3 regions of the Amycolatopsis sp. lyj-84 genome follow, and region 3 is predicted to be linked to each of the others. Evidence: riboswitches for the same ligand, from Rfam matches in the RefSeq annotation. Region 3 holds a riboswitch; each other region holds the start of a gene.

Region 1 (7,254 bases), on a different contig from region 3:
ATGCCGTCGACCAGGTAACCGAGGTCGCCGGTGAGCAGCCAGCCGTTCTCGTCCTGTGTCGCGAGAGGACCTTCCATGGTCAGGTACCCCGGCGTCACGGCCTCACCGCGCAGGCGGATCTCCCCGACCTGGCGCTCGCCGAGCACGGTGCCCTCGTCATCGACGATCTCGGCCTCGAGCCCGTCGAGCGGCGGCCCGAGTACCGCGAAAGAACGGACGTCGTCGGTCCCGCGCCGAGGGTCGCCCTCGGGCACCGGCACCGCGCGGTTGTCCGCCTCGAGCGCGTCGGCTTCGACGATGTCCAACGTCAGTCCGGTGAACAGCGGCGCGAACGAAACCGCGAGAGTCGCCTCCGCCATGCCGTAAGCCGGGAAGACGCACTCGGCGGGCATCTTGAACCGTGCCCCTGCCTCGACAAACGTCTGCACAGCCGTTTCGTCGATGGGTTCGGCACCGTTCAGCGCGATCCGAAGCTTCGAGAGGTCGTACGCGTTGTCGTCGTCGACACGAGCCATCCGCCTGCCGACGATCGCGTACGCGAAGTTCGGCGCGGCCGTGGTCGTGCCGTTGTACTTGCTGATCAGCTGCGGCCAGATCAGCGGACCGGACAGGAACTCGAGCGGCGTGATCTTGACGAGTTCGACGCCGAACGTCATCGGAACCGTCAGGAAGCCGACCATGCCCATGTCGTGGAAGGTGGGCAGCCACGAGACCATCACGTCGACGTCGAAATCGAACTCGGCGCGATCGACCATCGCCTTGACGTTCGAATACAGGTTTCCGTAGGTGATCTGAACGGCCTTCGGATCGGCCGTCGACCCACTGGTCAGCTGCAGGAGCGCGGTGTCGGACTCGGCCGTCGGCACGGGCTCGGCCAGTGGTTCGGCCTCGAGCAGCTCGGTGATCACCTGGAACGCGATGCCGTGCTCGGTGAGCACGGGCGCCAGCTGGTCGAACGGCTCACCGAGCAGAACCAGCCCGGAGCCGATCATCCGCAGCACGCGAACGGTGTCCTCGGCCCACTCGGCCAGGTCGGTGCGCTGGGTCGGCTGGTGCAGCATCGTCACGCTGCCACCGGCGAGCCATACCGCCTGCACCGTCGGCGCGATCAGCGACGGCGCCGCGGCCAGCACCGCCACCGCCTTGCCCTGCTCGAGCCCTGCTGTGACCAGACCCCCGGCGACCCGTTTGGCCTGCTCGTGAATCTCGGCCCAGGTCCGCCGAACCGGCTCCTTGGGCTCCCCGGTGACCATTCCCCGCTGCTGACCTCGCCCCGCCGCGGTGGCGACGAGCGTGTCCACGAACCGACTCATGCGCGTCACAGTACTGTCCGCCCTGGAAGACCCGCTCGCCGTCGAGTGAACTCACTCGATAGCTTCGGAGGTCTCGAGCCACTGGGCCTCGACCTCCTCCTTCTCCGTTTCGACAGCCTTCAGTTCAGTGTTGAGCTCGATGAGCTTCGACGGATCGGTCGCCGCGGCGAGCAGGGCCGCGTGCAGCTTCTCTTCTTTCGCGTGGAGCTGGTCGAGCTTGCGCTCGAGGCGGGACAGTTCCTTCTGCGCCGCCCGCTGTTCCGCGGCGCTCTTCTTGGGCTCGGAGGCCTGCTTGTTGCCCGGCTTCCTGTCGCTCCCTGCCTTCTCCAGGCTCTTGGCGCGCCGGTCCAGGTACTCCTCGATCCCGCCCGGCAGATGGGTCACCTGCCCGTCCCCGAACAAGGCGACGATCGTGTCGCAAACGCGTTCCACCAGGTACCGGTCGTGCGAGACGACGACGAGGCTGCCCGGCCAGGAATCGAGCAGATCTTCCAGTTGCTGCAAAGTGTCGATGTCGAGATCGTTCGTCGGTTCGTCGAGCAGCAGCACGTTGGGCTCGGCCATCAGAAGCCGGCACAGCTGCAGACGGCGCCGTTCACCACCGGAAAGGTCTTCGACCGGGGTCCATTGCCTCGCCGCGGGGAACCCGAGCTTTTCGGCCAGCTGCGAAGCGGAGAGCTCCTGCTTGCCGAACACGACCCTTCCTGAGATCTCTTCGATCGCCTGCAGGACGCGCAGGTCACCGGGCAGATCGTCGAGTTCCTGCCGGAGATGCGCGAGACTGACCGTCTTCCCCTGGACGCGGCGCCCAGTCTCAGGCTCCTTGTCACCACCGAGCAGCTTTAGCAGCGTCGTCTTGCCCGACCCGTTGACGCCGACCAGGCCGATCCGATCGCCGGGACCGATCCGCCACGTGACGTGATCGAGCAGGGTGCGGTCGCCGACGGTCAAAGTGGCGTCCTCGACCTCCAGGACGGTCTTTCCCAGCCGTCGCCGGGCGAACGCCTGCAATTCGACCGAATCACGCGGCTCCGGCACGTCGGAGATCAGCGCCTCCGCCGCCTCGACTCGATAGCGCGGCTTCGAAGTCCTGGCCTGCGGACCACGACGTAGCCACGCGAGCTCCTTGCGTGCCAGGTTCTGCCGCTTCTCCTCGGCCGTCGCCGCCAGCCTCGCTCGCTCGGCCCGCGCGAAGATCCAGTCCGCGTAACCGCCTTCGTACTGCTCGACGCGACCGTTGGTGACCTCCCAGGTCACACTCGCGACGGTGTCGAGGAACCACCGGTCATGGGTCACGACCACGACCGCGATCCTGCGGTTGAGCAGATGATCCGCGAGCCAGCGCACACCTTCGACGTCAAGGTGGTTGGTCGGTTCGTCGAGGACCACGAGGTCCAGCTCACCCGTGAGGGCCGCCGCCAGCGCGACACGGCGGCGCTCGCCACCGGACAGATTCGTCGTCGATTTTTCGACACCGAGAGCGGTGATCCCCAGACCGTCCATAATGGACCGTACTCGCGCGTCAGCGGCCCACTCGTGCTCCGCGCCGTAGCGCTCCAGCACGACGTCGCCGACCGTGCTGCCGACGGGGAGTTCGGTCCGCTGGGTGACCACGGCCATCCGCAGGCCGCGGACTTGGCTCACCCGCCCCGTATCCGGCTCGCTGATCCCCGCGAGGACCTCCAGCAGCGTCGTCTTCCCGCCCCCGTTGAGACCGACGACGCCGATGCGCTGCCCCTCCGCGACACCGAGCGAAACACCGTCGAGCAGCGGGCGCACCCCGAAGGACTTGCTCACCGACTCCAGGTTGACCAAGTTGGCCATGCCTCAGCCGATCCTTTCCAAAAAGCTTGCACCACAACGAATTAGTCGATGTCCATTTCGGACATCCTCATGCGTGCACCCGAGGCGGCGCCGGCCGCGGCGCGTCGTCCCCGCCCACCAGCCGGGCTCCGGGAACAGGCCCGTGCGCGACGCGCACCGTACGACAGACACCAGCGCCGGACAGTTCCGCGGCTACCTCGACGGCCGACTGCGCGTCCGCGCACAGAAAAGCGCAGGTCGGCCCGGATCCGGACACGGTGCCGGCGAGCGCACCCGCGTTGACTCCAGCCCGCAACGTCCGGCGAAGCCCGGGACGCAACGAGACCGCGGCCGCCTGCAGGTCATTACCGAGAAGCAACGCCAGCTGCCGCGGGTCACCGGACGCCAGTGCCTCGACCACCGGAGTGTGCGAACCGATCCGCGGCGGGCTGCCCTCTTCACGCAACCTGTCGAGCTCGCCGAACACCCGCGGGGTCGAAAGACCGCGCTGATCGAACGCCAGGACCCAGTGGAACGTGTGCCTCGACAACACCGGCACCAGCTGCTCACCCCGGCCGGTGCCCAACGCTGTCCCGCCGTAGAGCGCGAAGGGAACATCGCTGCCGAGCTTGGCGGCGATACCAGCGAGTTCGTCTCGGGAGATCTCGAGCTTCCACAGCGACGCGAGCCCGACCAGGGTCGCGGCCGCGTCGGCACTGCCCCCGGCCATCCCGCCCGCTACCGGGATGCCCTTGCGAAGTACCACCCGGACCTTGGACTCGCCATCGGCCTTGCCGACGTGGGCCGCCAGGGCCTGCGCCGCCTTCCAGGCGAGGTTGTTGGCCCCTGTCGGTACGGAACCTTCACCTTCGCCATAGACCTCGATGCCGGGCTCCTCGGTGACCGCGACAGTCACCTCGTCGGTCAGGGAAAGCGCCTGGAAAACGGTCACCAGCTCGTGGTAGCCGTCCGGGCGTACGTCACCGACCGACAGGTGCAGGTTGACCTTGGCGGGAACCCTGACGGTAACTGGGGGCGGTACGACGGCGAGCACGAGACAAGCCTACGTGCCCGCTCCACTTGTACTGCCACCAGGAGAAAGAGAACAGGACGACGCGGACGCAAACGGGCCGCCCTGGACAGAGTTCGTCCTGAGCGGCCCGTTCGTCGGGGAATCAAGCAGCGACGCCCTGCGGCCCGCGGACCGGGTGGGTCACGTGGCCACCACGTTCGGCGATCCAGGCGAGTGCGGCATCCGCGCGCTCGCCACGCACACCGAGGCGGAACCGGCCGACGGGCGTGTCGCCGATCCGGGTGAGGCCGCCTCCGATGGTGGCGAGTTCGACGTCGAAGCGACCGGCCGCCTCAGGCAGCAGCGCACCGACCGACGCGAAGCCGACGAGCACGACGTCCACCGCGCGGTCGTACTTCGAAGCCTGCGCACGGCCGGTTTCGATCGAAGGCAGGAGCGCCTGCGCGGTCCGGCTGTTCGGGTCGGAGACCAGGTCGAGCACGGTTCCGCGTTCGATGATCGCCCCGGCTTCCAGGACCGCGACGTCGTCGCAGACACGGCGCACCACGCCGGCGTCAGGAGTGGTGAGCAGCACGGTGACCCCGAGCTCGGCACGCGCACGGTCGAGCACGGTCAGGACCGCGCCGGATTCCTCGGGCTGCACACCCGCGGTCGGGTCGTCGGCCAGGAGCACGGAAGGTCCGGCGGCCAATGCCTTGGCGATGGCCACCCGGCGCAGCTGCCCCTCGGTCAGCTCGCCCGGACGCTGCCCCGCTCGCGGGGTGAGTCCGACCAGATCGAGCAGATTGCCGACCCGGTTACGGCGCTGCGGCCCGTCGAGGCCGAGTTGTTCGAGCGGCGACGCGATGTTGCCGGCGATGGTGCGCTCGGCGAGCAACTCCGCCTTGGTGTTCACCACACCGACCTGACGGCGGATTTCCCGCAGACGGCGCCCGTCGAGGGTCCCGGTGTTGAGGCCGTCGAGGCGGACGACACCTCGGTCGGGGCGCTCCTGAAGCCCGATGCAACGAGCGAGGGTGGACTTGCCGGAGCCGGCCGGACCGACGACTCCGAACAGCGAGCCGGCTTGGATGTCCACGCTGACATCGCGCAGGGCGACGACGGGATTTCCGTTGAGAGGAAAGGACTTGGACAAGTTTTCGACAGTGATCACGAAGGGCTCCATGCGAATGGGGCGCTGCTTCTTTCGAGCGCGCCAACCGTCACCGATTGCCCGTCCGAACGGACAGGCTTCAGAGGTAAGGGAAAGACTCAGGCAGTAACGGTTGAGCGTCGACACGCACTTACCGTGCGGCGACCTTCGTCGACTACGCGTCGCCTGGTCAGCAGGAGCGGGTGGGTGACCCTGTTCATTAGGCACAGCCTCCATCGGTCCTGGCGGTAGCACCTGCCCTGTGGAGGGTGGTTGCTGCGACTTCGGCGAGCCAGGTCTCTCAGTCGCTCGGGATGGCTCACTGAGTAAAACCGATCCCACTGGATGAAAGCAAGCACGTAGGCGCAGATCACACGTCTGGTCGCGTCCATCATACAGGATCGCCTGTCCATATAATGGGAAGGCGGCGAGTGTTATCGTGCCGGACCAGAGCCCCTGCCTGCTAAGACAGGTTTGGATCATGCAGATCCAGAAGAGGATTTACGCAGTCGTGCTGACCTTGACCAACTCGCTTCCGCGCGGTGCCGGTCACAGCTGCAACAGGGGAAACACCGCTCCCCTGACCGGGCCCGTGTCAGCCTGCGAGACGGTCTTGCCTGCCGTGGTCAGTCGGTCGCCGCTGCGATCCGAGCGAACTGATGAACGTCCAACTGCTCGCCGCGGGTCTTGGGGTCGATACCCGCTTTCTCGAGCAACTCCCCCGCGCGTTCGGCAGAGCCGGCCCAGGACGCCAACGCCGCACGCAAGGTTTTCCGCCGCTGCGAGAAGGCCGCATCGACCACCGCGAACAATCGCTCCCGGCTCACGGACGACACGACGTCGTCGCCTCGCTCGAAAGCGACCAGTGCGGAATCCACGTTCGGAACGGGCCAGAACACCGAGCGGGGAACCGCGCCGACCTTGCGCGTCTTCCCGTACCACGCGAGCTTGACGCTGGGGACGCCGTAAGTCCTGCTCCCCGGGCCGGCCGCCATGCGGTCCGCGACCTCGGTCTGGACCATCACGAGACCGCTGGTCAGCGACGGCAACTCGGCGAGCAGGTGGAGCACGACGGGAACGGCGACGTTGTACGGCAGATTCGCGACGAGTGCCGTCGGCCGTTCAGGCAGGTCGTCCGCCTTGATCCGCAGAGCGTCCGCCCCGACGACCGTCAGCCTTTCGGCTCCGCCGCGTTCGGCCACGGTGTTCGGCAGCCGCCCGGCCAGCACGGGGTCGATCTCGACCGCGACGACCTCGGCGCCGGTCGCGAGCAGTCCCAGCGTCAGTGAGCCGAGGCCCGGTCCGACTTCCAGTACGACGTCACCTTCACCGACCCCGGAAAGGTCGACGATACGGCGCACCGTGTTGGGGTCGTGCACGAAGTTCTGGCCGAGCTTCTTGGTCGGCCGGACGTCCAGCTCGGCCGCCAACGCCCTGATCTCCGCGGGCCCGAGCAGTTCAGTCACCCGACGATCGTAGCCAGCCCTGGCGGGCGCCTCCGATCGCCCGACCCGCCCGCATCATCCATCCGCAGTTTCCAAACCGGCCTGCTTCCCACGCAAGAGTGATCGGTGCAAGTTGGCATCGCCGGAGCGTGATCATCATCTACCCGATCGATACCGTGCATTCGTTCGACTCTGGGCCGACAATCGAGGGATGACCAGCACAAACACTCCCAAGGCCTTCCCGCTCAATCTGCCGGAAGGTGACCCCGAGCTGCTTCTCGACGAGTTGCAGACACGGCTGCGCGAAGGGCGACGTCTGTTCGCCGAAGTCGGCCAGATCCTGGCCGAAATCGAGTCACGAGGTGTCCGAGAGCTCTACGGATACAACTCGATCGCCGTCTTCTACGAGCATGTGGCCCGGGTCCCCCGGGCCGAGGCGCAGAAGGTGACCGGTCGGGCACTCGCGCTCAACTCGAGACGCTCGCGCGACGGGACTTCCACTCCGCCCGTCGCGCCTTTGACCGGAGC
Region 2 (7,254 bases), on a different contig from region 3:
ACCTGCGCCGTGGCGGCCGGATCGGCCCGGCGGCGGCCTTGCTCGGCACGGCGCTCGCGGTGAAACCGGTGCTCCACATGTCCGAGGGCAAGATCCAGCCGCTGGAAAAGGTGCGGACGATGAATCGCGCGGTGGCGCGACTGGTCGAACTCGCCGTGAAAGCGGCAGACGGCGGACTCGCCGACATCGCCGTCCACCACCTGGCCTCGCCGGAACGCGCCGTCGAACTGGCCAACCGGCTGGAAGAGTCCATCGACTGCCCGGAGGGGTGCGTGGTGTCGGAGATCGGCGCCGTCATCGGGGCCCACACCGGTCCCGGCGTGCTCGGTGTCGTGATCCAGCGGGCGGGTTAGGGAAACCCGCCACCATCCCACACGGCCCCGACGGAAACCGGTGATCCGGTCCCGCCCGGGGCCGGGTTGTCCACAACACCCCACTTGTCCACAGCCTCGCGATTCTCCACTGCCGCCCGCCGCCCCCGCTCCGTAGCGTCGGTCACGTGTTCGACCAAACCGCCCGTCCACCGGGCTCCTCCGCCAACGCCAGGCTGGCGTGGCTGGCCGCGCAGCTGTCGCCGCCCGCCGCCCAGGGCCCGCCTTCGGGCAGGCTCGTCCGCCGCTGGGTGCCCGCCCGGTTCACGGCGGACGGGGTTCCGGTGAACCGGCGGTGGGTGGCCGTGGTGGCCGTGCTGATCGCGGTGGCCGTGATCGTGACCGGCGCGATCGCTTTGTTCGGACACCGGCCAGGGGCGGAGACCCCGCCGCCCCTGCCGTCGGCCAAGGCCGCCGGAGACGCCCCCGCCGCGGCGGGCAAGGCGCCTCTGGTGATCAGTGTCGTCGGCCGGGTGCTCAAACCCGGCCTGGTCACGATCCCTCCGGGCGCACGGGTCGCCGATGCCCTCACGGCGGCCGGTGGGGCACCGCCCGGAACGGATCTGACCGGGCTGAACCTGGCCCGGCGGCTCACCGACGGCGAGCAGGTGGCCGTGGGTGTTCCTGTTCCGGCCGCGGCCGGAACAGGAACACCCACCGGGAAGCTCGACCTGAACACGGCCACGGCCGAGCAACTCGACTCCCTGCCCGGGGTCGGCGAGGTGATGGCCAAACGCATCGTCGACTGGCGGTCCGGGCACGGCGGGTTCACCACGGTCGAGCAACTCCGTGACGTAGAAGGGATCGGCGAAGCAAAATTCAAGAAGATCCGGGAGTTGGTGTCCGTCGGATGAACCCGTCCGCCGATCCGTCCGAAGTGGACACCACGTCGTGGCGAGGTCAGGATCTGCGGCTGATACCGGCCGCGGCGACGGCCTGGCTCGGCACTCTCTCCGGGTTGCTCGGCGGCTGGTGGATCACGATGCTCTGCGGTGCGGCCGCCGTGGTGCTCGCGATCACCGCCGGTGTCCGTGCCCGCCGGACGGCGTCCCGGTGGGTGGCGGGCCTGGGCGTGCTCGCGGTCCTCGGGGTGCTCACCGCCGGTCCGGTGGCGCTGCGGATCCGGGCCGCCGAGCAGGACGACCTCCGTGCCGCCGCCGCACGGGGGAGCGACGCCACCATGAGGGTGGTGGTCACCGAGCGGCCACGTCCGGTCCGCGGTGCCGGATACGCCGATCGCCGGGCAGGCACCCGCCTGGTGGTCATCGCCGCGACGGTGGACGCCGTGGTGGCGGCGGAGCGGGTGGTGGATTCGGCAGGCCGGATCCTGCTGCTCGCTCCCGCCGAGGGGTGGACGGACCTGTTGCCCGGGCAGCAGGTCACCGCCTCCGGACGGCTCGCACCGGCAGAGGGGGCCGAACTGACGGTCGCGGTCCTCTCGGTGCGAGGTCCGCCGTCGGCACTCGGACCGGCGCCTTGGTGGCAGCGAGCCGCGGAATCGCTGCGCACCGGGCTCCGGGACCTGTGCGCCGTCCTCCCGGAGGAGCAGGCCGGTCTGGTGCCCGGACTGGTCGTGGGGGACACGAGCACACTGTCCCCCAGAGTCGAGCGCGAGTTCACGGACTCCGGCATGTCCCACCTGATGGCCGTGAGCGGTGGGAACGTGGCGATCGTCTGCGGCTCGATCCTTCTCCTCCTGCGAGTGCTCCGGGTCGGGCCGCGGACGTCCGCCGCCGCGGCCGCCGCGGGGCTCGCCGGGTTCGTGGTCCTCGCCGGGCCCGCGCCCAGCGTGCTCCGCGCCGGGGTGATGGGGGCGGTCGGATTGCTGGCGCTCGCACTGGGGCGCCGGGGTTCGGCGCTGCCCGCGCTGGCGTTCGCGGTGGCGGGGCTCGTCGTGGCCGATCCCGCGATGGCCGCCGACTTCGGGTTCGCGCTTTCGGTGCTGGCCACGGCCGGGCTGGTACTGCTGGCCCCGAGGTGGGCCGAGTGGCTGGTCGGACGCGGAGTTCCGGCCGGCTACGCCGAGGGACTGGCCATCCCGCTGGCCGCGTTCGTGATGACGGCGCCGGTCATCGCGGGCATGGCGGGATCGGTCAGTCTCGTCTCGGTGGTGACCAACGTGCTCGCCGCGCCCGTGGTCGCCCCGGCCACCGTGTTCGGCGTGCTCGCGACCGTTCTCGGACCATGGTGGCCGTCGGCGGGCAGGCTGCTCGTCCGCCTGACCGAACCCGAGGCGAGCTGGCTCATCACCGTGGCCCGCCATGGCGCCCGCGCGCCGGGAGCGGTCGTGGACTGGCCGGATGGCTGGTGGGGCGGGCTGCTGGCGGGCGGCCTGCTCGTCGTGCTGCTCCTCGCCATCCGGCTGCGTCACGGCAGGATCCTGCTGGCGCTCGCCCTGGCCGGCGGGCTCCTCGTCTTCGTGCCGGTGCGGGTGCTGGCCCCGGCGTGGCCACCGGCGTCGTGGAGCGCTGTTGCTTGCGACGTCGGACAGGGTGACGCAGTCGTCCTCGCCACGGCCGAGCCCGGGAGGGCGATCCTGGTCGACACCGGGCCGGAACCAGGCCCGGTGGACGAATGCCTCAGCAGGTTAGGGGTGGACCGCGTTCCGCTGATCGTGCTGAGCCATCTGCACGCCGACCACATCGGAGGTCTCGAATCCGTCTTCGAGGGCCGGTCGGTCGGGGCGGTCGCCGTCGGTCCGGGCAGGGCTCCCGCCTGGGCGTGGCGGCAGGTCGCCGACGAGACCGCACGCCGCGGGATTCCCTTGCTGGAACTGGGGATCGGGCAACGGCTGGACTGGCCCGGACTGTCGCTGGACGTACTCGGGCCGCGATACGTCACCCGGCGCTCGGTCCTCGAACAGGACGGCACGGTGATCAACAACGGTTCGGTCGTCCTGCGTGCCGGGACTCCGGCGGGCCGGTTGCTGCTGACCGGCGACGTCGAACTCGCCGCCCAGGCCGACCTGATGGCCGAGGGGGCCGATCTGCGTGCCGAGGTCTTGAAGGTCCCGCATCACGGAAGTCGTTACACGGCACCGGATTTTCTCAACGCCGTCGCGCCGAGGGTCGCACTGGTGAGTGTCGGCGCCGGAAACACCTACGGTCATCCGAACAAGTCCACTTTGGACAATCTGGGGGCGGTCGGTGCCGCGATCGCCAGGACGGACACGGACGGCGACACAGCGGTCGTCTCCGACGCGGGAGGCCTCGCCCTGACGCGCCGGGGTGAGCCCCGCGGCCCGCCTCGTTCGTGAGGCGGGCCGCCGGGAACTCAGATGCCGAGAGCCTCGCGGACCGCGTCGGCCGAGGCGCTGACGGTGGCCTTCGGGCCGACCTTGTCCTCGACCGCGTCGAGGGTCTTGAGGCCGTCACCGGTGATCAGGAGCACGATCTCCTCGTCGGGGTTGAGCTTGCCGGTCTCGATGAGCTTCTTGGCCGTCGCCACGGTGACGCCGCCCGCGGTCTCGGTGAAGACGCCTTCGGTGCGGGCGAGCAGACGGATGCCCTCGACGACCTCTTCGTCGGTGACGTCTTCGATCGCACCGCCGGTGCGGTTGACCACGTCGAGGACGTAGGGGCCGTCGGCCGGGTTGCCGATCGCCAGCGAACGGGCGATCGTGTCCGGCTTGACCGGCTGGACGACGTCGTGGCCGGCGCGGAACGCCGCCGAGACGGGCGAGCAGCCGGTGGCCTGCGCGCCGAACACCTTGTACGGCGTCTCGTCGACGAGGCCGAGCTGCCCGAACTCGCGGAAACCCTTGTCCACCTTGGTGAGCTGGGAACCGGAGGCGATCGGCACCACGATCTGCGAGGGAAGCCGCCAGCCGAGCTGCTCGGCGACCTCGAAGGCCAGCGTCTTGGAGCCTTCGGAGTAGTAGGGCCGGACGTTCACGTTGACGAACGCCCAGCTCTCCTGCTCGGCGGCGAGCTGGGTGGCGAGCCGGTTCACGTCGTCGTAGTTGCCGTCGACCGCGATCAGGTCGCCGTCGTACACGGCGGTGGTGAGGATCTTGGCGCGCTCGAGGGTCTTCGGGATCAGCACGACCGACCGCCAGCCGGCGCGGGCCGCCGCGGCGGCGACCGCGTTGGCCAGGTTGCCGGTCGACGGACAGGCGAGCACGTCGAACCCGAACTCGCGCGCGGCGGCCAGCGCGACGGCGACCACGCGGTCCTTGAACGAGTGGGTCGGGTTGCCGGTGTCGTCCTTGACCCAGACCTTCTTGACGCCCAACGCCTTCGCGAGCCTGTCGGCCTGGATGAGCCTGGTGGCGCCGGGTTCGGTGTTGGGGATTTCCTCGACGTTCGAGGGAACAGGAAGGAGTTTCTTGTAGCGCCAGATGTTCTTCGGCCCGGCTTCGATGTCCTCGCGGCGCACGCGGCCGAAGTCGTAGGCGACTTCGAGCGGCGAGAAGTCCTCGGCGGAAACGAATTCGGGGGCGAGCGGCTGCCGGTGTCCCTCTTCCTTCGACACCAGTTCGACGGCCGGTCCGAGATCCGGGGTCTTGGTGGTGGAGGTCGTGCCGAGGGTTGCGGTCATCGCGAGGTTCCTTCCTCATCTGCCCCGCCATGGCGGGCCGGAATTGGCACCGTGTTCGTCAGCTATCCCGCGATCGCGGAATGACAGGCTGACGCCGGTTGCCGGGGCTTCATCGGGCCGTTCCCTCTGCCCCTCTGGATGAGCGGTATTCGATTGTCGGCACGCGTTCGATCGCGTCGCCTCGCCAACACCGTACGACATGAGGCTCGGGTGGGGCCACCGTGCCCGGAACACGTCACCGGACAAAGCACCCGAGAGGACGAGTGGGAGGATCGTCACCGTGACGACGCAAGCTTCCGCCCCATCGCCGCTGGTCCTGGTTCTCGGTGAGGAAGAGCTGCTGATCGAACGCGCGGTCCGCAGCGCTTCGGACGCGGCCAAAGCGGCCGATCCGACAGCGGATCTGTCCCGGATCCGGGTGTCCGACCTCACAGTCCCCGCGCTCGCGGAGATGGTCAGCCCCTCGTTGTTCGCCGAGGGCAGGGTGATCGTCCTCGAATCCGCGCACGATATCTCGCAGGAGCTCGCCGACGGGGTGATGGCCTACGTCAAGGCGCCCGCCGAGGGCATCGTGCTCGTCGTCGTGCACAGCGGAGGCGGCCGGAGCAAGGCCGCGAAGGCGCTTCCCGCAGCCTTGAAGAAGGCCGGGGCGGAGGTCGTCGAGTGCCCGAAACTAACCAAGGCGGCTGAGCGGGAATCCTTTGTCCGCAACGAAGTTCGCCGGGTCGGCGGGAAGATCGACGGTGCGGCCGTGCTCGCGCTGATCGATGCCGTCGGCTCGGATCTGCGCGAGTTGTCGTCGGCCGCGACCCAGCTCGTCGCGGACGCCGGGGGAGCGGTCGACGAGCAGGCGGTCCGCCGCTACCACCGGGGCCGCGCGGACGTGAACGGGTTCGCCGTCGCCGAGAAGGCCGTCGCCGGCGACATGGCGGCGGCGCTGGAGTCACTGCGCTGGGCGATGCAGTTGGGCGTTCCGTACGTGCTGGTCGCGGACGCCCTCGCCGACGCCGTCCGGACGATCGCGCGAGTGTCGGGCGCGGGTCGCGGGAACCCGAACCAGATGGCGGGCGAGCTGGGGATGCCGCCGTGGAAGGTACGCAAGGCACAGGGGCAGGCCCGCGGCTGGGGGCAGGACGGTCTCGCCACCGCCATGCGGATCGTCGCCCGGCTCAACGCCGAGGTCAAGGGTGCCGCGGCCGACCCGGAGTACGCGTTGGAACGCGCCGTCCTGGAGGTCGTCGCCGCACACGGCACCCCCAGCCGCTAACACACCCGCCGGACCAACCCCGAAGGTCAACGCGCCCGACAACCCGACCGGCGGACTGTCTCGCCGAAAGCGCGTCAGCGCGACGGCGAGACTTCACCAGTCGCGCGCCCTCCCTTGGGCCGAAGGCCCACGTAAACGCGATGAAGGGGCGCCTCCCCGCGCCACGTGAGTGACAAGCGGATCGACGCCCCTTCGGCGCGTTTACGTCAGCGCGCGATTAAAGAGAATTAGCGCGCTTCGCCAGCGCGGACTTCTTGTTGGCGGCCTGGTTGGCGTGGAGAACGCCCTTGGTCACGGCCTTGTCCAGCTTCTTGGCCGCGTCCTTCTGCAGCTCCAGGGCCTTGGCCTTGTCGCCGGAGTCGGCGGCCTCGCGGAACTTGCGGATCGCGGTCTTCACCGAGGACCGGATCGCCTGGTTGCGCTGACGCGCCTTCTCGTTGGTGGTGATGCGCTTGATCTGCGACTTGATGTTGGCCACGGGGGCGCTCCTCTTGACTCTCTCGGTGGTTTCACCGCCGCGCTGTGACCGGCCCTGCGCGCTCGTGAAAGCGGCGCGGGTTTCCTCCATGACGGAATGCCACACAGCGGTGAAGGGCCAGCTTAACAGTCGTCCCGGAGCGGATCTCGGCCGCCTCCGGAGGGGCTCTGCGGTACGGTCGAGAGCGTAGTGCCTAGGGTTCCGCCGCCTGCCCGTTCAGCGAAACACACAATCAGGGCAAGCGGGACAGGTCCGAGCGGCACCATCGGCGGGGCCGGAAGCACCGCCGTTCATCTGACGGGACAAAAGCCTGGAGGACCGGTGTTTTCCGCATGCGCGGAAAACGTGAAAGGTCCGCAGTGAACGCCACCGCCCTGTCCCTCGTCATCGCCGCCGCCATCATTCACGCGGGCTGGAATCTGGCAGCCAAGCGGATCCGCCGTGGCGGAGCCCGGTTCGTCTGGGCGTACTACAGCTTGTCCGCGATCCTGCTCATCCCCGTCATGGCGGTTTCGCTGGCCGTGGAGCCGCAACGTCCACAGTGGACATGGCTGCTGGCCGCCGCGGTCACCGCGGTGTTCCACGTCACCTACGGAGTC
Region 3 (7,254 bases):
ACGTTTCGGCCCTCGCCGAACCGTGCGTCTTCTACGGTGAACTCATGGAAACGATCGCCTTGGCCGAGGTCGCGGCCGTGCTCGCCGATCCGAGCCGCGCGTCGATGTGCCTCGCGCTGCTCGACGGACGTGCCTGGACGGTGACCGAGCTGGCCGGAGTGGCCGAAGTGGCCGCGTCGACGGCGAGCGAACACGTGACGAAGCTGACCGAGGCAGGCTTCGTCGTGCGGGTCAAACAGGGGCGGCACAGCTACGTCCGGATCGCCGACCCCCGGGTGGCGGAGCTGATCGAGCATCTGGCGCAGCACGCCGAGCATCGCCCGGTGAAGGGGTTGCGCTCGTCGGTCCGGGTGAAGCGGCTCGAATTCGCCAGGACCTGCTACGACCACCTCGCCGGGACGGTCGGGGTCGCGCTGCGGGACGGGATGCTCACCGCCGGGCTGATCGACGAGGCCGACGGCCTGACGTTGACCGCTCGCGGACGCGAGGTGCTCGGCGCCCTCGGGGTGGAGATCGCCGAAAGTCGCCGTCCGATGCTGCGTGACTGTCTCGATTGGACAGTGCGCCGTGATCATTTGGCGGGCCGGGTCCCCGCGGCGTTACTGTCTCACGGAGTGAGCGCCGGCTGGTTGTCCCGTGAGGGCAACCGCGCGGTGAAAGTCCTGCCCGCGGCGGAGAAACCGTTCGCGGAACTCGGGGTGGACCTGGTGGCCCTGCGGAGTCCGTAAAGGACAGTCTGTAACACAGGCTATCCGGACGGTTTTCGACCGGTACACGAACGAGTGACGACCACCGCCTCACTATTCTGGAGCCCTCACGGCGACCGGACGGGAGGCGACATGGAGCAGCTCCCGCTCATTCTCGGTACCGGTGGTGCCGTCCTGCTCGTCGCCGTGATCGCCGTCCGCGTGTCGATCCGGGTCGGTCTGCCCTCGCTACTGCTCTACCTGGGCATGGGGGTGCTGCTCGGCGAAGCCGGGTTCGGCATCCAGTACGACAATCCCGAGCTCACCCAGTCGCTCGGCCTCGCCGCGCTGGTGATGATCCTGTCCGAAGGTGGTCTCACCACCCGGTGGACGGCCGTGAAACCCTCGCTGGGCATCGGAATCGCACTGTCCACAGTGGCCGTCGCGGTGAGTATCGCGGTCACCGGCGCCGCCCTGCACTGGCTGCTGGGCCTCGACTGGCGGATGGCGTTGCTGTGGGGCGCGGTGCTCGCCTCGACCGACGCCGCCGCGGTGTTCTCGGTGCTGAGATCGGCGGGGGTCGGGAAGCGGCTCGTCGGCGCGCTGGAGATCGAGTCGGGCATCAACGACGCCCCGGCGTACATCGCCGTCGTCGTGCTGGCCGAGGGCACGACCATCGACTGGTCGCTGCCGCTGCTGGTGGTCTACGAACTCGCCGCCGGGCTGGTCATCGGCCTGGCCTTCGGCTGGATCGGCGCGCACGCGCTGCGACGGGCCGCGCTGCCGGCGACCGGCCTGTATCCGCTGGCCACGGTCGCCGTCTGTGTCGTGGCGTACTCGAGCGGGCAGCTGGCGCACGCCTCCGGCCTGCTCGCCACCTATGTCGCGGCCCTGGTGCTGGGGAACTCGAAGCTGCCGCACCGGTCCGACACGCTGTCCTTCGCGGAGGGGCTCGGCTGGCTCGCGCAGATCGGGCTGTTCGTCCTGCTGGGCCTGTTCGCCTCGCCGAGCAGGATCTTCGAGAGCCTGATCCAGGGGCTCGTCGCGGGCGCCGTGGTGCTGCTGCTCGCCCGTCCGCTGTCGGTGGTGCTGTCCGCGCTGCCGTTCAAGATCCCTTGGCGAGAACAGGTGTTCCTGTCCTGGGCCGGGTTGCGCGGGGCCGTCCCGATCGTGCTCGCGCTGATCCCGCTGTCGTCCGGGGTGCCCGGTGCGCAGGAGCTGGTCGACGCCGTGTTCGTGCTGGTCATCGTGCTGACCCTGCTCCAGGGTGCGACGCTGAGCCCGCTCGCGAGAGTGCTCGGGCTGACCCAGCACGCCCAAGCGCACGAGATCGACGTCGACTCCGCGCCGCTCGACGAGATGGGCGCCGACCTGTTGCAGGTCCGGATCAATCCCGGGTCGAAGATGCACGGCGTCTACCTGGCGGAGCTGCGGTTGCCGATCGGGGCGACGATCAGCCTGCTCGTGCGCGACGGCATCGGCTTCACGCCCAACAAGGACACCCGGCTCCAGGAACGCGATCAGTTACTCGTCGTGACCACGTCCGACGCCCGTGACGCGGCCGAACGACGCCTCCGGGCCGTCGACCGTGCCGGACGCCTCGCCAGGTGGAAGGGCGAATCCGGCCAATAGGTCACGAGATCGCACCAGCCTTTCGTCGGTTGATCTCAGAAAATTCACTACGAGTTGTTCCCTTTTGTACTCCTTTTGGATTACTTTCCCCGCAATCCACTCCATCGAATGGGTGAGTGTCACGGGGTAAGGAGTACGCAAGGTGACGAAACTTCCTGTGCGGTTCGCCGGTCTGGGGGCCGCCGCCGTCCTCGTCGGGGTGGTTCTCTCGACGCCGGCCGCGGCCGCGGGCGCGTTCCCGGCGTTCGGCTTGCCGTTCGACACCGGTCAGGCGGTCTATTCGGCGGGGATTCACTCGGACAACGGGACCTCCGGCGTGAAGAACGCCATCGACTTCAGTCCGGGGGACAAGACCGTTCGCGCCCCGCTCGCGGGGACGGTCCGGATCCAGCACTGCGACGGCGGCGACTGGGTGACCGTCGACCACGACGGCGGCTGGCGGACCGGGTACTACCACATGGAGGGCATTTCGGTCACCGACGGCCAGCGGGTCGTCCCGGGCGACGCCCTCGGCCGGACCGGCAACGCGCTGCCCTGCGGCGGCAGCAGCACCGGCGCCCACGTGCACTTCACCCTGTGGACCCTGCCCGCCGTCGCCAAGGGCGGTGACTCGCGCGACTTCGGCGTCGGAGCGGGCAACTGGAACGGCATGTCCTACGACGAGGTCTCGACCAAGGTCGCCGAGGCCTACGGCGAAGCGGTCGACGGCAAGACCTTCGGCGGCTGGCAGTTCGCCGCGGGCACCGATCAGTACTCGGGTACGGCCACCGAGGTCTCGTCCCGCGCGACCATCCCCCTGCCCGGCCGATTCCGCGTCTGACCTCCCGCGATCAGTCCTCTGGATGCGGTAGTTGCGCGTGCAAGTACCGCAACCGGAGGACGAAACGCGGGGGTTCTCCTCGGTCGCGGAAGGCGTGACCGGCGTCTCAACATCCGGACGAGGGGTGGCTCGATCGCGGGTGCATCCGCTAACTTCGTTCGTAGGTCACGAGTGTCAGCGTCAAGCCCCGGCTAGCTGACCGGCAACCCTCCTTCCGCGGTGGGGTGCCCCGGGTGAGGACCTGGCTCGTCGCGTGGTGCGGCGGGCAAGCGCGGGATCCTCGTCGGGTCCCCAGGCCCGGAGGATGACGATGACTCTCGCTCTCGAACGCACCAGCACCCCCGCCACCCCCTCCGCCACTGTCGCGGAAACCGTTGCCACCCGCGAAATCCCGGCCGTGGCGTGTGCCGATCTGCGGGTCCCGCTGGTCACCGGCGGCGACATCGGGTACGCCAACCTCGACCACGCGGCGAGCGCTCCCTGCCTGGACAAGGTGCGCGACGCCGTCGACGAGTTCCTTCCCTGGTACGCCAGCGTCCACCGCGGCGCCGGGTTCGCTTCGCAGGTCTCCACCAAGCTTTACGAGCGGACGCGCGGAATCCTGCGGGACTTCGTCGACGCGCGGTCGACCGACACCGTCGTGTTCACCCGCAACACCACCGATTCCTTCAACCTTCTCGCGCGCAGCCTGCCGAAGCACACGTCGGTCGTCGTGTTCGACACCGAGCACCACGCCGCGCTGCTGCCGTGGAAGGGCCCGAACGTCCGCCGGATCCAGACCCCGCGCACCCGCCTCGCCGCGGTGTCCGCTGTGGACGAAGCGCTCGCGGACTGCCCTCAGGGCCCGCGGCTGGTCGTCATCACCGGCGCGTCCAACGTGACCGGGGAACTGTTGCCGGTCAAGGAGATCTCCGCCGTCGCGCGGCGGCACGGCGCCCGGATCGCGCTCGACGCCGCGCAACTCGCGCCGCACCGCAAGATCTCCCTGCGCAAACTGGACGTCGACTACATCGCGATCTCGGGGCACAAGCTGTACGCGCCCTTCGGTGCCGGTGCGCTGATTGGCCGCGCCGACTGGCTGCGCGCCGCCCAGCCGTACCTCGCCGGTGGCGGCGCGACGAAACTCGTCACCCGCGACTCCGAAGACTTCGGCGTGGTCTGGAACGCCGGAGCCGAGCGGCACGAAGCCGGTTCCCCCAACACCGTCGGCGTCTACGCGCTCGGTGTCGCCTGCGAGACGCTGGCCGGGAACTGGGACGCGATCGTCGCCCACGAGGACGAGTTGCTGGCACGGCTGCGCCGTGGTCTCGCCGGTGTCCCCGGTTTCGCCGAGCTGCGGCTGTTCGACGCGCCCGTCGACCGCGTCGGCACGCTGAGCTTCGTCGTCGACGGCTTCGACCCGGGCTGGCTCGCCGCGGTTTTGTCCGCGGAGTACGGCATCGGCGTGCGGGACGGTGCGTTCTGCGCGCACATCGCGACCAAACGACTCATCTCCGCCGCCGGTTCGACCGGCCAGCAGGCCGTCCGGGTCAGCCTCGGCCTCGGCAGCACCGCCGAGCACGTGGACCGGCTCGTCCTGGCGCTGCGCCAGATCGTCGCCCGCGGCGCCCGCTGGCAGTACGAGAAGCCGGAAGGCCGCTGGGTGCCGGAGAACGACCCGCGGGAGCTTCCCCCGTTCTGCGCCTGACCCACTACTCTCCCCTCGCATGGGGAGCGAGCGACCGCGTTACTGGTTTCCGCTGGCGTTGCTGGGTTTCGCCCAGCTGACGGTGGTGGCCTTGTCCGTCGGCACGAGTCCGGTCGACTACACGGCCTACGGGAACGGTGGCCTGTTCGGTTCCGTCCACAGCGTGGAGATGAGCCGTGAAGCCGTGTCCGCCGTTTCGGTCGTCGGCAGGAGCCGGATGGACGACTGGCTGTTCGCCGTGTTCGCGGTCTACCTCGGCACCGTGCTCTTCTATGCCTTCCGGTCGAGGCGCCTGCCGTGGTGGAAGGTCCTCGCGATCGCTCTCGGCGGGCTGGTCGCCATCGTGCTGGCGGATCTGGTCGGCTACTGGGAACTCGACATGGACGGCGACGCGCGGAGCGCGATCCTGGTGACGCTGGGCCTGGTCCTGCTCGCCTGGCTGGACCGCAGCGTGCTGGTGCTGGTCGCCGCCGCCGCGTTCGTGCTCTGCGCCGTCGTGCTCGCCCAGGGACAGCTCGCGCTGGTGCTGTCGTCGCTGGTCGCGCTCGCCGGGGCGTTCGCGGCCCTGCTGAGCAGGCCGAAGACAGCCGCCGAGGAGACCTGAGCACGCTCCGTGGACAATGGGGGCGTGAGTACAGAGCCCGAAACCGCGCCACCGGCGCCGCCGCTGCCCAAGAAGCGCGTCGCCGTGGTGTTCGCCGTCGCCGCGGTGCTGTGGGGGATCGACCTCCTCACCAAGCAGATCGCGGTGTCCACGCTGGAGGGCAAGCAGCCGGTCGAGTTCCTCGGCGGGCTGGTGTACTTCCAGCTGGTGCGCAACCCCGGTGCCGCCTTCTCGATGGCGACCGGGCTCACCTGGGTGCTCGCGCTGGTCGCGGTGGCGGTCGTGGTCGCCATCGTCTGGCTGGCCCGGCGGCTGCGCTCGGTCGGCTGGGCGATCGGCCTCGGCCTGGTGCTGGCGGGCGCGCTCGGCAACCTGACCGACCGGATCTTCCGGGCCCCCGGCCCGCTGCAAGGACACGTCGTCGACATGATCTCCGCGTTCGCGCCGAACGGGCAGGGCTGGGCGATCTTCAACGTCGCCGACTCCGCGATCTGCGTCGGCGGGGTGCTCATCGTGATTCTTTCCTTGCTGGGCAAGGACTACGACGGATCGTCTACAAAGGACAAGAAGAAGGCGGCGAGCGCATGAGCGCGCGGATGTTGCCCGTTCCCGACGGGCTCGACGGCATGCGCGTCGACGCGGGGCTGGCGAAACTACTGGGACTTTCCCGCACGGTCGTGGCGGAACTCGCCGAATCCGGCGAGATCCTGCTCGACGGCAGGCCCGCCGGGAAGTCGGACAGGCTGGCCGCGGGCGGGCTGCTCGAGGTGACGCTGCCCGATCCGGCCTCGCCCATCGAGGTCGTCGCGGAACACGTCGACGGGATGAAGATCCTGCACGACGACGACGACATCGTGGTGATCTCGAAGCCGGTCGGTGTCGCCGTGCACCCGAGCCCCGGCTGGAACGGGCCGACCGTCGTCGCCGGTCTCGCCGCCGCCGGGCTGCGGATCGCGACGTCGGGCGCGGCCGAACGCCAGGGCGTCGTGCACCGGCTGGACGCGGGTACCACCGGCGTGATGGTCGTGGCCAAGAGCGAGCACGCGTACACCGTGCTCAAGCGGGCGTTCAAGGAACGCACCGTCGACAAGGGCTACCACGCCATCGTCCAGGGCCACCCGGATCCGACGCGCGGCACCATCGACGCGCCGATCGACCGGCACCCCCGGCACGACTACAAGTTCGCCGTCGTCCAGGGCGGACGGCCCAGCGTCACGCACTACGAGGTCGTCGAGGCATTCCGTGCCGCGTCGCTGGCCCAGATCAAGCTGGAGACCGGCCGCACGCACCAGATCCGCGTGCACTTCTCGGCCCTCAAGCACCCGTGCGTCGGTGACCTGACCTACGGCGCAGACCCGGTGCTCGCGCGCAAACTCGGGCTTTCCCGGCAGTGGCTGCACGCGAAGACGCTCGGCTTCGCTCACCCGTCCGACGGGCGCTGGGTCGAGTTCGAGTCGGAGTACCCGGACGACCTGGCCAACGCGCTGCGGATCCTGCAGGACGAGAACTAGCCGGGCTAGTCGTCGATCGACCAGGTCAGCGTGCGCTCGTCGGGCTCCGGCCTCGGTGACCAGCGCACGGCGACCACGCGGGTGGCGTCCGGCAGCACGTAGACGGTGTGGCCGCCGAGGGTCTCGCCGGGCCGGACGCCGATCTTGTGCGGCGGCCGCGAGGTCAGGGACACCGGCGCCTTCGTGATCGGCTTGCCGTCCGCGCTGAGCAGTTCGAGGTAGTTGTCCGGCAGCGAGACGAACGGGATGTTCCCGCGGTTGGTGATCTCGGTGTGCACCACGACCGACCGTTCCCCGGCTTCCAGGGAGTAGCC

Evidence for each region. A riboswitch is a leader RNA that binds a small molecule or an ion and turns the genes downstream of it on or off. The one in region 3 is predicted to bind S-adenosylmethionine.
Region 1: it holds a riboswitch for S-adenosylmethionine, as region 3 does, so the genes downstream of both, ACLJRM_RS27360 (methionine ABC transporter ATP-binding protein) here and ACLJRM_RS32595 (aminotransferase class V-fold PLP-dependent enzyme) in region 3, are expected to answer to the same signal.
Region 2: it holds a riboswitch for S-adenosylmethionine, as region 3 does, so the genes downstream of both, thrC (threonine synthase) here and ACLJRM_RS32595 (aminotransferase class V-fold PLP-dependent enzyme) in region 3, are expected to answer to the same signal.

What each region holds. Positions count from the first base shown of each region.
Region 1 covers NZ_JAJPWO010000009.1:284,278-291,531, forward strand. Annotated here, with positions in the region: gene ACLJRM_RS27345 (fatty acyl-AMP ligase) at 1-1,313, opposite strand, end outside; gene ACLJRM_RS27350 (ABC-F family ATP-binding cassette domain-containing protein) at 1,365-3,137, opposite strand; gene ACLJRM_RS27355 (4-(cytidine 5'-diphospho)-2-C-methyl-D-erythritol kinase) at 3,205-4,170, opposite strand; gene ACLJRM_RS27360 (methionine ABC transporter ATP-binding protein) at 4,292-5,302, opposite strand; SAM riboswitch class I at 5,512-5,602, opposite strand; gene rsmA (16S rRNA (adenine(1518)-N(6)/adenine(1519)-N(6))-dimethyltransferase RsmA) at 5,908-6,747, opposite strand; gene ACLJRM_RS27370 (DUF222 domain-containing protein) at 6,938-7,254, shown strand, end outside.
Region 2 covers NZ_JAJPWO010000021.1:34,319-41,572, reverse strand. Annotated here, with positions in the region: gene ACLJRM_RS40680 (DegV family protein) at 1-353, shown strand, start outside; gene ACLJRM_RS40675 (ComEA family DNA-binding protein) at 500-1,225, shown strand; gene ACLJRM_RS40670 (ComEC/Rec2 family competence protein) at 1,222-3,627, shown strand; gene thrC (threonine synthase) at 3,645-4,910, opposite strand; SAM riboswitch class I at 4,923-5,055, opposite strand; gene holA (DNA polymerase III subunit delta) at 5,191-6,177, shown strand; gene rpsT (30S ribosomal protein S20) at 6,395-6,655, opposite strand; gene ACLJRM_RS40650 (EamA family transporter) at 6,988-7,254, shown strand, end outside.
Region 3 covers NZ_JAJPWO010000013.1:47,140-54,393, forward strand. Annotated here, with positions in the region: gene ACLJRM_RS32575 (penicillin-binding transpeptidase domain-containing protein) at 1-1, shown strand, start outside; gene ACLJRM_RS32580 (ArsR/SmtB family transcription factor) at 45-728, shown strand; gene ACLJRM_RS32585 (potassium/proton antiporter) at 840-2,318, shown strand; gene ACLJRM_RS32590 (M23 family metallopeptidase) at 2,461-3,138, shown strand; SAM riboswitch class IV at 3,302-3,416, shown strand; gene ACLJRM_RS32595 (aminotransferase class V-fold PLP-dependent enzyme) at 3,449-4,825, shown strand; gene ACLJRM_RS32600 (hypothetical protein) at 4,845-5,429, shown strand; gene lspA (signal peptidase II) at 5,454-6,017, shown strand; gene ACLJRM_RS32610 (RluA family pseudouridine synthase) at 6,014-6,940, shown strand; gene ACLJRM_RS32615 (AsnC family protein) at 6,946-7,254, opposite strand, start outside.